One region of the Alkalihalophilus pseudofirmus genome, then DNA from elsewhere that is predicted to be linked to it. Evidence: riboswitches for the same ligand, from Rfam matches in the RefSeq annotation. Region 1 holds a riboswitch; each other region holds the start of a gene.
What was found. A riboswitch is a leader RNA that binds a small molecule or an ion and turns the genes downstream of it on or off. The one in region 1 is predicted to bind S-adenosylmethionine.

Region 1 (3,278 bases):
GTGATGGTCGATATGGCGCGTCTTATGGGAGACTGGTCAAGGCAGCTTAAATCATATAATCGAAATGTGCGTTTGTTTCTTTTAGCCTCTGTCCTAGCTAATATTGGGATGGGGATTTTTATGGTCATTTATAATTATTATATACGTGAGTTAGGCTATGTTGATCAAGTCAACGGCAGAGTCATTGCGATGCAGGCTATGGCTAGTGCGATTGCACTTTTGCCTGCTGGCTTGTTGAGTGATAAGATCGGCCGAAAAAAAGTCATCTTGTTTGGAGCCGTTTTTGCAGCCGTCAGTCTTTTACTAAGAGGGGTGCTGACAGCTGAAACACTTCTATTAGCAACTGCTTTTATGACAGGACTTTTTATGGCGTTTATCCAAGTATCTTCTATTCCACTCCTTGCGGAAAATTCATCTGAAAAAGAACGGGTGCACCTGTTCAGCTTTAACTTTGCTCTTATTATGGTAGCAAACGTAATCGGAAACACATTAGGCGGGACGATGTCTGATTTATTTCATAATGTATTTGGCCTCGCCATGTTAACAAGTGTACGAATCACCTTGTTGTTTGGGGCAGCATTATTTTTTATAGCGTTAATTCCAATTTTAAAGATTCGTGAGGAACAAAAAGTCCGCAAAGAGAAAACAGGAGCAAGCTCTCTAGGGAAGTTATTTACGACACATCGTTCCAGTCTGAAAGTGATCGGACTTTTCGCTGTAGCTAACTTATTGATTGGCTTTGGATCTGGTCTCGTTATCCCTTACCTGAATCTCTATTTTACCGACCGCTTTGATGTAAGTTATTCGGTTGTCGGTATTATTCTCTCTTTAGGCCAGGCAATGACGGCGATTGCGCTAATGATCGGTCCAAGTGTCGTGCGAAGAGTGGGTGAAGTAAAAGCGGTGGTCATTTTGCAGCTGTCCTCCTTGCCGTTTCTTCTATTAACTGCCTACACAGAAATATTGTGGGTTGCTGTTATAGGTTTCTTATTTAGGCAGGCATTAATGAATGCAGGGAATCCAATCCAGATGGCATTGATGATGCGGAAGGTAGATGACTCGATGAAAGGTCTTGCTAACTCAGTGGGCCAGATGGTGTTCCAGCTTGGCTGGGCGGTAATGGGTCCTGTTTCAACTACCCTTGTAATGATTCATGGTTCCTACTACGGGTATGCGTATGTATTCACGATCACAGCAAGCCTTTATCTCATCGGTTCGGTCTACTTTTTTCTAGTATTTAGGGAGAAAAAAGCAACGGAAATATCTTCTTCAAATGTTTCGGCATAAAATCGTTGACAGCTAAAAAACCCGCGTGCTATGATGCATTCATGTAAAAGCGAACGACAACAACTTTATATCTCTTATCGCGAGAGGTGGAGGGACTGGCCCGATGAAACCCAGCAACCACTAAGTCATATGTTGACCTAGAAGGTGCTAATTCCTGCAAAGCATGAGCTTTGGTAGATGAGAGAAGGGATAATGAATTTACGCCTTTCTGTTCATCATAAACAGAAGGGCTTTTTTATTGTGTATGAGTTTGTCGTACGTTAGAGTTAGGAGATCCTCATCCTTTCATGCTTTACTAAATAACTTCAGTAAAGCTTATAACGTGGTTTGGGATTTATAGAGAAAGTAGGGAGTAATTAATGATTTCACTTCGATCGATTCGTAAACGATTTGAAACGAAGAATGGCACCGTTCATGCCGTCGATGGCGTTGATTTAAATATCGGCGAGGGGGAGATATTCGGTGTGATTGGATATAGCGGCGCAGGTAAAAGTACGTTAATTCGTATGTTAAATATGCTTGAGCGTCCAACAGAAGGAGAGGTTGTTGTAGCTGGCAAAAAGCTTTCAGCACTCTCAACAAAAGAATTAAGAAAAGCCCGTCAAGAAATCGGGATGATTTTCCAGCATTTTAATTTGCTTTGGTCGCGTACGGTGCGAGATAATATCGCGTTTCCTCTTGAAATTGCAGGTGTGCCAAAAGCCAAACGTGAACAACGGGTGAATGAGTTAATTGAGCTAGTAGGGCTTAAAGGACGCGGAGACAGCTATCCATCGCAATTGAGCGGCGGACAAAAACAGCGTGTCGGTATTGCACGTGCGCTTGCTAACAATCCTAAGGTGCTGTTATGTGATGAAGCAACATCCGCACTAGATCCTAAGACGACAGATTCGATTTTGGACTTGCTCGTTGATATTAATCAAAAGTTAGGCTTAACGATCGTGCTGATCACACATGAAATGCACGTCATTCGTAAAATTTGTCATCAAGTGGCTGTGATGGAAGCCGGTAAAGTAGTTGAGCAGGGACCGGTGCTAGAAGTATTCCGTAAGCCAAAAGAAGAGATGACGAAGGAATTTGTTAAGCAAATTACAGAGCCTGAAGAAACGACAGATGCGATTAAGCAATTACTCGCAGATCACCCTGAAGGTAAAATTGTTCAGTTAACCTTCGTCGGTGAAGAGGCGGAAAGCCCATTAATTACGCAGCTGATTCGCTCATTTGATATTGAAGTAAATATTGTGCAAGGAAAGATCACGAAGATCCAAGAAGGGTCATACGGGACGTTATTTGTTGCTTTACATGGAGAGACTGATGAAGTCGAGCGCGCGATTGCCTTTATCCGCAGCAAGAAAGTGGAAGTGGAGGTGATCACGTATGAATGATCAATTTTTAGCTGATGTGAAATGGGACCGCTTATGGGATGCGACGATTGAAACGCTCTATATGACGTCTATTTCTGTCTTTGCTACATTTGTACTTGGCCTCATTTTAGGATTAGTTCTTTATCTGACAGCCAAAGGGAATCTATGGGAGAATTATCTTGTTAACGTGGTGGCAAGCTTTATCGTTAATATTTTTAGATCAATCCCATTTATCATATTAATTGTTTTATTAATTCCATTTACAAGGGCCCTGACAGGTTCGATGCTTGGGGCAAATGCAGCGCTTCCTGCATTAATCATTGGAGCTGCCCCGTTCTATGCGCGTATGGTGGAGATTGCCCTGCGTGAGATCGATAAAGGGGTTATTGAAGCGTCACAATCAATGGGAGCGAGCAACTGGACAATCATTCGGAAAGTTTTAATTCCTGAATCCTTGCCAGCACTTATTTCTGGAATCACCGTTACAGCGATTGCACTTGTCAGCTATACAGCGATGGCAGGGGTCATTGGTGCAGGCGGTCTGGGCCATTTCGCGTACCTAGAAGGATTCCAGCGCAATAACAGCGAGATTACTTTGGTAGCAACAATCGCAATTCTATTGGTCGT
Region 2 (3,278 bases), 1.9 Mb from region 1:
TGGTGGTTTTGCCATAGCTTTTTATATTCTTCTTTAAATACTTCTATGGTTTCAATGATAATTAGATACAGGTCAGAATGCTGCTGTTCATCTATAGCCGTTTTTGAGATGGTATTTAACAGTATATTAGCAATAAATAAACCTAAATCAAAGCCAGCAGGACCAAAAAAAGCAAATTCCGGATCAATCACTTTTGTTTCTTCTGCAGTTACAAACACACTCCCTGTGTGGAGATCCCCGTGAATGAGAGCTTCTGATTTTGTAAGAAATGTATATTTGAGTTTGGCAGCTTCTAGCTTAAGCTCTTCGTTTTTCCATAGTTCAATCACAGTATCTTTCAAATGATCTTCGAAGTTATTTGTATCATGATCAAAGAAAGGATCTGTGAACACGAGATCTTCTGTGATTTTACAAAGCTCAGGATTTGTAAATCTAACTGAGATTTCTTTTATCTCTTGCTGGCTTTCACCAAAAGGAGAGGAATGAAAGATCGTTTTTGCTAGATATGTCCCAATATGCCTGCCAAGATTAGGGTAGGTCTCACCATCAATTAGTCCTTTTCTTAAGATAGTATAGTCAGATAAATCTTCCATGATAGTGATAGCTAAGTCATCATCAGTATGTATCACGTTAGGAACCAATGATGGGACAGTTTCTGCAGCTTTTTGTAAGGCTTCTGCTTCAATTTTTGCTCGTCTTAAAGTGAGGGGCCAGCTTTCCCCTACCACTTTTGCATAAGGTAGTGCTTGTTTGATAATGAGAGATTGTCCGCTTAGTGAGTCGCTCAAGTGAAATACATAATTAAGATTACCATCACCAATCTCTTTGCATAGAAGAAGAGAAGGTGCAGGGAAGAGGCCGAGCTTCTGATTAAGCTTTTCGATGTAGGCGATAGCCGTTTCTTCTGTTAATGGTTCATAACTTGCCGTGGCAATGCTTGTACTCATTAGATCATCTCCTAAAATAATAAAAATAAAAAACCTCTTTTCTGATCGAAAAGAGGTGGATGTATGATCGCATCTCTCTTATCTCTCAGACAAAGTCTGTTGGATGTAGCACCGTGCCTTTGGTTGATTCAAAACATTTGATTCAAAACATTTGATTCAAACCTATTGATTTAAACCTATTGATTTAAACCAATGAAATCAAACATTAGAAAGGTCGGTTGCTGGGCGTCATAGGGCCAATTCCCTCAGCCTACTCGTAATAAGAGTGGAATATGAAGTTTTTGGAAAATTGTAAGATCACTTGATGAAAACTATAAAACAAGTAACTCCATTTCGTCAATATTTTTTTAAAATAAATAATTTTCAAATTTGAATAAAATAATTATTGACAAGTTAACTTAGTAGCTGTCATGATAGTAACAATAAATTGATTGTTCAGTTTATTTGGCTGGAATTTTTAAAATTTAAGTAAGTTTAATTATAATTTTATACCAATCTCTTATCAAGAGCAGGCGGAGGGACAAGCCCAGTGAAGCCCGGCAACCGGTTTGAAAAACACGGTGCTAATTCTTGCAGCGATTATTAGCTGATAGATAAGAGGGAGCTTAAACTATACAAACCTCTCCCTCTTTAGGAAGAGGTTTTTTTGTTTACTATTCATGCAGGGGGTCTAAAAATGACAGTTATCGCTCAGTATTTAGTTCATGATCAAAATGGTGAATTTGAAAAAAAAGCAGAAAAAATTGCAATAGGATTAACGGTTGGTTCATGGACGGATCTGCCAGAACTTGAAAAAGCACAACTGCTTGCTCATAAAGGTGAGGTTGTTGAAGTGAGGGAAATTGAGGAATCGGCAGATGGAGTCAGAAGAGGGTTAATTAGTATTTCTTTTCCTGCTGCTAACTACAGCTTTGATCTGCCGGCTATTCTTACAACGACCTTTGGCAAACTATCTTTAGATGGCTCAATCAAACTGATCGATCTACATTTCAGCAATGAAATTCAACGCCATTTCAAAGGACCGCGTTTTGGTATTCAAGGGGTGAGAGAATTAACAGGTGCTTATGATCGTCCATTGGTGATGAGTATATTTAAGGCAGCTATTGGAAGGTCACTCGACTCGCTTCATGAGCAAATGCTTCATCAAGCGTTAGGCGGGGTTGATTTAGTGAAAGACGATGAAATTCTATTTGAAAATGAATTAACTCCACTTGAACAAAGAGTTCCGGTTGGGCTTGCGGCGATTGCTGAAGCAGCAGAAGAAACTGGAAATCGGCCTTTATATGCTGTGAATTTAACGGGAAAGACATTTGAGTTGAAAGAGCGGGCAAAAACAGCGATTGAACTCGGAGCACCGGCCTTACTGTTTAACGTATTTACATACGGACTCGATGTTCTTCAAGGGTTAAGAGAAGACCCGGAAATTGATGTGCCGATCTTAGCACATCCAGCCTTTTCAGGGGCTATAACCTCTTCTACTAGATACGGGGTGAGCAATCCATTACTTTTAGGGAAATTACTACGTATGGTTGGTGCAGACCTAGTCTTATTCCCGTCACCTTATGGCAGTGTAGCGATGCCTAAACAAGAAACATTACAAATCGCTCAAGCTTTGCGAACAGCAGATGAGCCATACGCGCAAGCATTTCCTGTCCCATCAGCAGGCATTCACCCAGGTATGACAGCGCAATTAATTGAAGATTTTGGAATTGATACTGTCATTAATGCAGGCGGAGGCATTCATGGTCATCCAGATGGAGCGAGCGCAGGCGGTGCGGCTTTTAGAGAAGCTATAGATGGTGTTCTTTCTGGCCAGACATTAGAAGAGAAGGCGGAATCAAGTTTAAACTTGAGAAAGGCACTAGATACGTGGGGGCTCGTAAAAGTATGAAGAAACCGATTATTTTCTGTGACTTTGACGGGACCATTACAGAATCAGACAACATTATTGCTCTAATGAAGCAGTTTGCCCCTCCTGAATGGGAAGAGATCAAAGATCAGATTTTAAATCAAACCATTACGATACAAGAAGGTGTCGGGAAATTATTCTCCTATATTCCCTCTTCTAAAAAGCAAGACATGCTTGAGTTTCTCAGGGAGAACGCACACTATCGGGATGGTTTTGCTTCCCTGTTAACTTATGCGAATGAAAACGATATCCCGTTTTACATAGTGAGCGGAGGCGTTGATTTTTTTGTTTATCCAATGCTTGCAGAATTTGATGTGCCTTTAGAGCAGATCTATTGTAATAAAGCCGATTTTTCAGGTGAGAAAATCCTGATTAAATGGCCGCATTCTTGTGATACGCATTGCAATAATGGGTGCGGCTGC
Region 3 (3,278 bases), 1.3 Mb from region 1:
CGCATCTTATGTGTTCTCGCTCCGCACTCTAAGAAGAAATTGTGTAATAAATCAAGGATTAAGTTGCCGCTGTTAAAAACATAGTCTCCTCTCCACGATCCTCCCATTGAGTCCATTGGGTAAGACGTTTGTGCCGTTTGAATAAAATGGGCTGTATTCCGCTTGTCAGTAGCTGCCTGCATCGGTGCAATATTCGGGTCTCCTGGGAATGTCGTCCCTTCAATCATTAAGTTAATCGTGTTTGAGACCAGTTCAACATGACCAAGCTCTTCAGCTGTAATACTAGCGACTAAATCAAAAAACGGTTTCAGCTTCTTTTTGTTCCGGAAGTTAAATGACTGAAATAAGTAGTTATTTAACGTCGACATCTCCCCAAATTTCCCGCCAAGAAGTTCCTGTACAGCAGCAGCGGCATTGGCATCAGGAGCCTTTGGCTTAGGGAGTTCAATAGCTAAGCGATTATAGCGAGTAAACAAAACAATCCCTCCTATTTCACATATAGTAACTCTATATGTTTTATGTGAGAGATTGTTTGTCTTATTACCTTTTATTTGTCAAAGAGCCGAAGAGCCCCGATACGCTCCATTGCCTCTCTTAATGTGTCTTCATCTGCAAGCAGCCCTATGCGAACATATCCTTCTCCGTATTTACCAAACCCGACCCCAGGAGCGACCACAACTCTTGCTTCTTTAAGAAGAATATCGGCAAATTCTTCTGATGTATAGTCTTTTGGGACAGGGAACCATGCAAAGAACGAACCAAGCGGCGCTTCTGCTTCCCACCCTGCTTTATGTGCTGCTTCAACTAGTACGTTACGGCGGGCCTCATATGTGGCTACAAGATCCTCTACACACTGTTGCTCTGATAAGAGCGCATGAGCAGCCGCTTCTTGAATCCCTCCAAAAATACTGCAAAATAAGTGATCCTGAAGCTTTTCAATTGCACTCACCACGCTTTTGTTTCCAACAACAAACCCGACTCTCCAACCTGCCATATTGTATGTTTTGGATAACGTCATCACTTCTACACCAACATCTTTTGCTCCTTTTAATTGCAAGAAGCTAAGAGGTTTCTTTCCTTCAAAACCAATCGCCCCATAAGCAAAATCATGAACAATACATAGATCATGCTTTTGGCCAAGTTCAATTGCATCTTGAAACAAAGCTGGTGTAGCAATCGCGCCAGTTGGGTTATTAGGGTAATTCAAGAACATTAATTTAGCCTGTTCAAGTGTTTCTTCTTTAAGTGTTGTAAAGTCGGGATGAAAATCCAATTCTTGTAACAGAGGCATCATGTGCATCTTTGCTCCGGCAAGCTCAACCCCTGACCAGTAATCAGGGTATCCAGGATCTGGTACGAGGGCAAGATCTTCAGGATCTAACAAGCACTGACTAAGCTCAATTAGACCTGTTTTAGCCCCGCCCAGTACAGCCACTTCTGTTTGTGCATCTATTTCTACTCCGTATTCACGATGGTAATATTCAGCGACAGCTTCCTTTAGAAACGTATGGCCTGCAAAAGGAGCATATTTATGATGCATTGGATTGTCAGCTGCTTCTTTTAATTTCTCAACGATATGTGCAGGTGTCGGCTGATCCGGATTGCCTTGCCCGAGATTAATCACATCATCACTATGTCTCTTCACTTCATTCACCTTTTTAACGAGTTTTGCAAAAAATTGACTTGGGAGCCTCTCCATAGCTCTAGATGATTCAAATGTTTTCATGTTTGTCACCTCTATATTTTCTACCTATTTATTAACTAAAAAATAAAAAAAGAGCCTTTCCATATTCTGAAAAGGCTCTTGTCTGAATAAGACAATTCGCTTATCTTTCAGAATACAATGATTCTGCAGGAAGGAGCACCTTTCCTTGCGGCGGTTGCTGGACGTCGTCGGGCCTGTTCCCTCGGTCACTCTGGATAAGTGATGATTATTCATTTTGTCTAACACTCTGTGAAAGCGCTACACATTATGTATTTACTCTTTATGAATGAGAGTTTACAGAATTGTTAACGATTTGTCAATCTTTTGTGTCAGAATGTAAAAATCCTTGATTTTTTAGAAACTGGTCGAGATGTGCACGCTTTGGTGTAGAGTGGTGAGCTGCCATCATCTCAGTCCACGTAGTTTTCCTTGTTCCGTTTGTCCGCTCTGAATAATATTGCTTCATTTCTTCATCATATTGATCAAGAGATGATGTGATTTGATCGTGTTGATAGGTCTCATAATGAACAGCACCAGCCTTTGGCAGCCGTGGCTTTTGAGCAGGGTTTTGATCAGGATAACCGATACATAATCCCATTACAGGAAATGTATAATCAGGAAGATCGAGAAGCTCACTTACTTGGTCCGGAAGGTTTCGAATGCCGCCGATCATCACTCCGCCAAGACCATAGGACCTTGCAGCAATAAGCATATTTTCAGCTACAAGGGCTGCATCAACTGCTCCTACAAGAACTTGTTCGATGCCTCTAACTTCAAGAGGAGCCCCATGTTTGTCGCTAGCCTTTTTTAGACGGTTATAATCTGCACAAATGACGAAAAATACTGGGCAATCAGCGACATACTTCTGGCTGCCGCACAGCTCACTTAATGTATCTTTTTTCTGCTGATCTGTGACGACAACAATACTGTAAGCTTGAACGTGATGGGAAGTAGGCGCCCACCTGCCGGACTCGATGATTTCCTCTATCATCCCTTTACTTACTTTTTCACTAGTAAAGGCACGAATCGAACGGTGGCTTTGCAAGAGCTCTGTCATTTCATTTTTCATAAGAATCACCCTTTTTTCTGATTTATTAAATAGTTTACATGATCTATTTAGCTGGAGAAAGAATTGTGTCTTGTGAGAGTAATAGAAATATTTTACAATGAGTAAGTTACTATGATTCCAATTTTACACAGGAGGTTTGAGATGAACACACGAGCTACCTCAATCCAAGACAATGAACGGATTGCCTCCCTTGATATGATGCGCGGGCTCGCATTACTCGGGATTTTACTTGCTAACAGCCTGCATTTTCAATACGGTCTTTTCTTGATTCCAGGGCTGCATGATTATTACCCATTAGGTACAATTGACCGAGTTGCTGAGAGTGCGACCTTATTCTTTGCCACAGCAAGCTTTTATACCTTATTTTCATTTTTATTCGGTTACGGGATGGCCCTTTTGAAAGAGAGGCTTGAACAACGCGAACTCCGATTTGGAACCGTATATTATAGAAGAATGTTCATTCTGCTTTTCGCTGGGTTAGCCCATTACCTTTTGATTTGGGAT

Region 2: another riboswitch for S-adenosylmethionine. It lies ahead of PQ478_RS06830 (2,3-diketo-5-methylthiopentyl-1-phosphate enolase); the one in region 1 lies ahead of PQ478_RS18455 (methionine ABC transporter ATP-binding protein).
Region 3: another riboswitch for S-adenosylmethionine. It lies ahead of PQ478_RS03475 (pyridoxal phosphate-dependent aminotransferase); the one in region 1 lies ahead of PQ478_RS18455 (methionine ABC transporter ATP-binding protein).

What each region holds. Positions count from the first base shown of each region.
Region 1 covers NZ_CP117835.1:3,490,297-3,493,574, reverse strand. Annotated here, with positions in the region: gene PQ478_RS18460 (MFS transporter) at 13-1,287, shown strand; SAM riboswitch class I at 1,359-1,471, shown strand; gene PQ478_RS18455 (methionine ABC transporter ATP-binding protein) at 1,647-2,672, shown strand; gene PQ478_RS18450 (methionine ABC transporter permease) at 2,665-3,278, shown strand, end outside.
Region 2 covers NZ_CP117835.1:1,324,185-1,327,462, forward strand. Annotated here, with positions in the region: gene mtnK (S-methyl-5-thioribose kinase) at 1-947, opposite strand, end outside; SAM riboswitch class I at 1,023-1,213, opposite strand; SAM riboswitch class I at 1,444-1,547, shown strand; gene PQ478_RS06830 (2,3-diketo-5-methylthiopentyl-1-phosphate enolase) at 1,624-2,838, shown strand; gene PQ478_RS06835 (2-hydroxy-3-keto-5-methylthiopentenyl-1-phosphate phosphatase) at 2,835-3,278, shown strand, end outside.
Region 3 covers NZ_CP117835.1:671,013-674,290, reverse strand. Annotated here, with positions in the region: gene PQ478_RS03480 (manganese catalase family protein) at 1-476, opposite strand, end outside; gene PQ478_RS03475 (pyridoxal phosphate-dependent aminotransferase) at 548-1,726, opposite strand; SAM riboswitch class I at 1,824-1,927, opposite strand; gene nfsA (oxygen-insensitive NADPH nitroreductase) at 2,022-2,774, opposite strand; gene PQ478_RS03465 (DUF418 domain-containing protein) at 2,916-3,278, shown strand, end outside.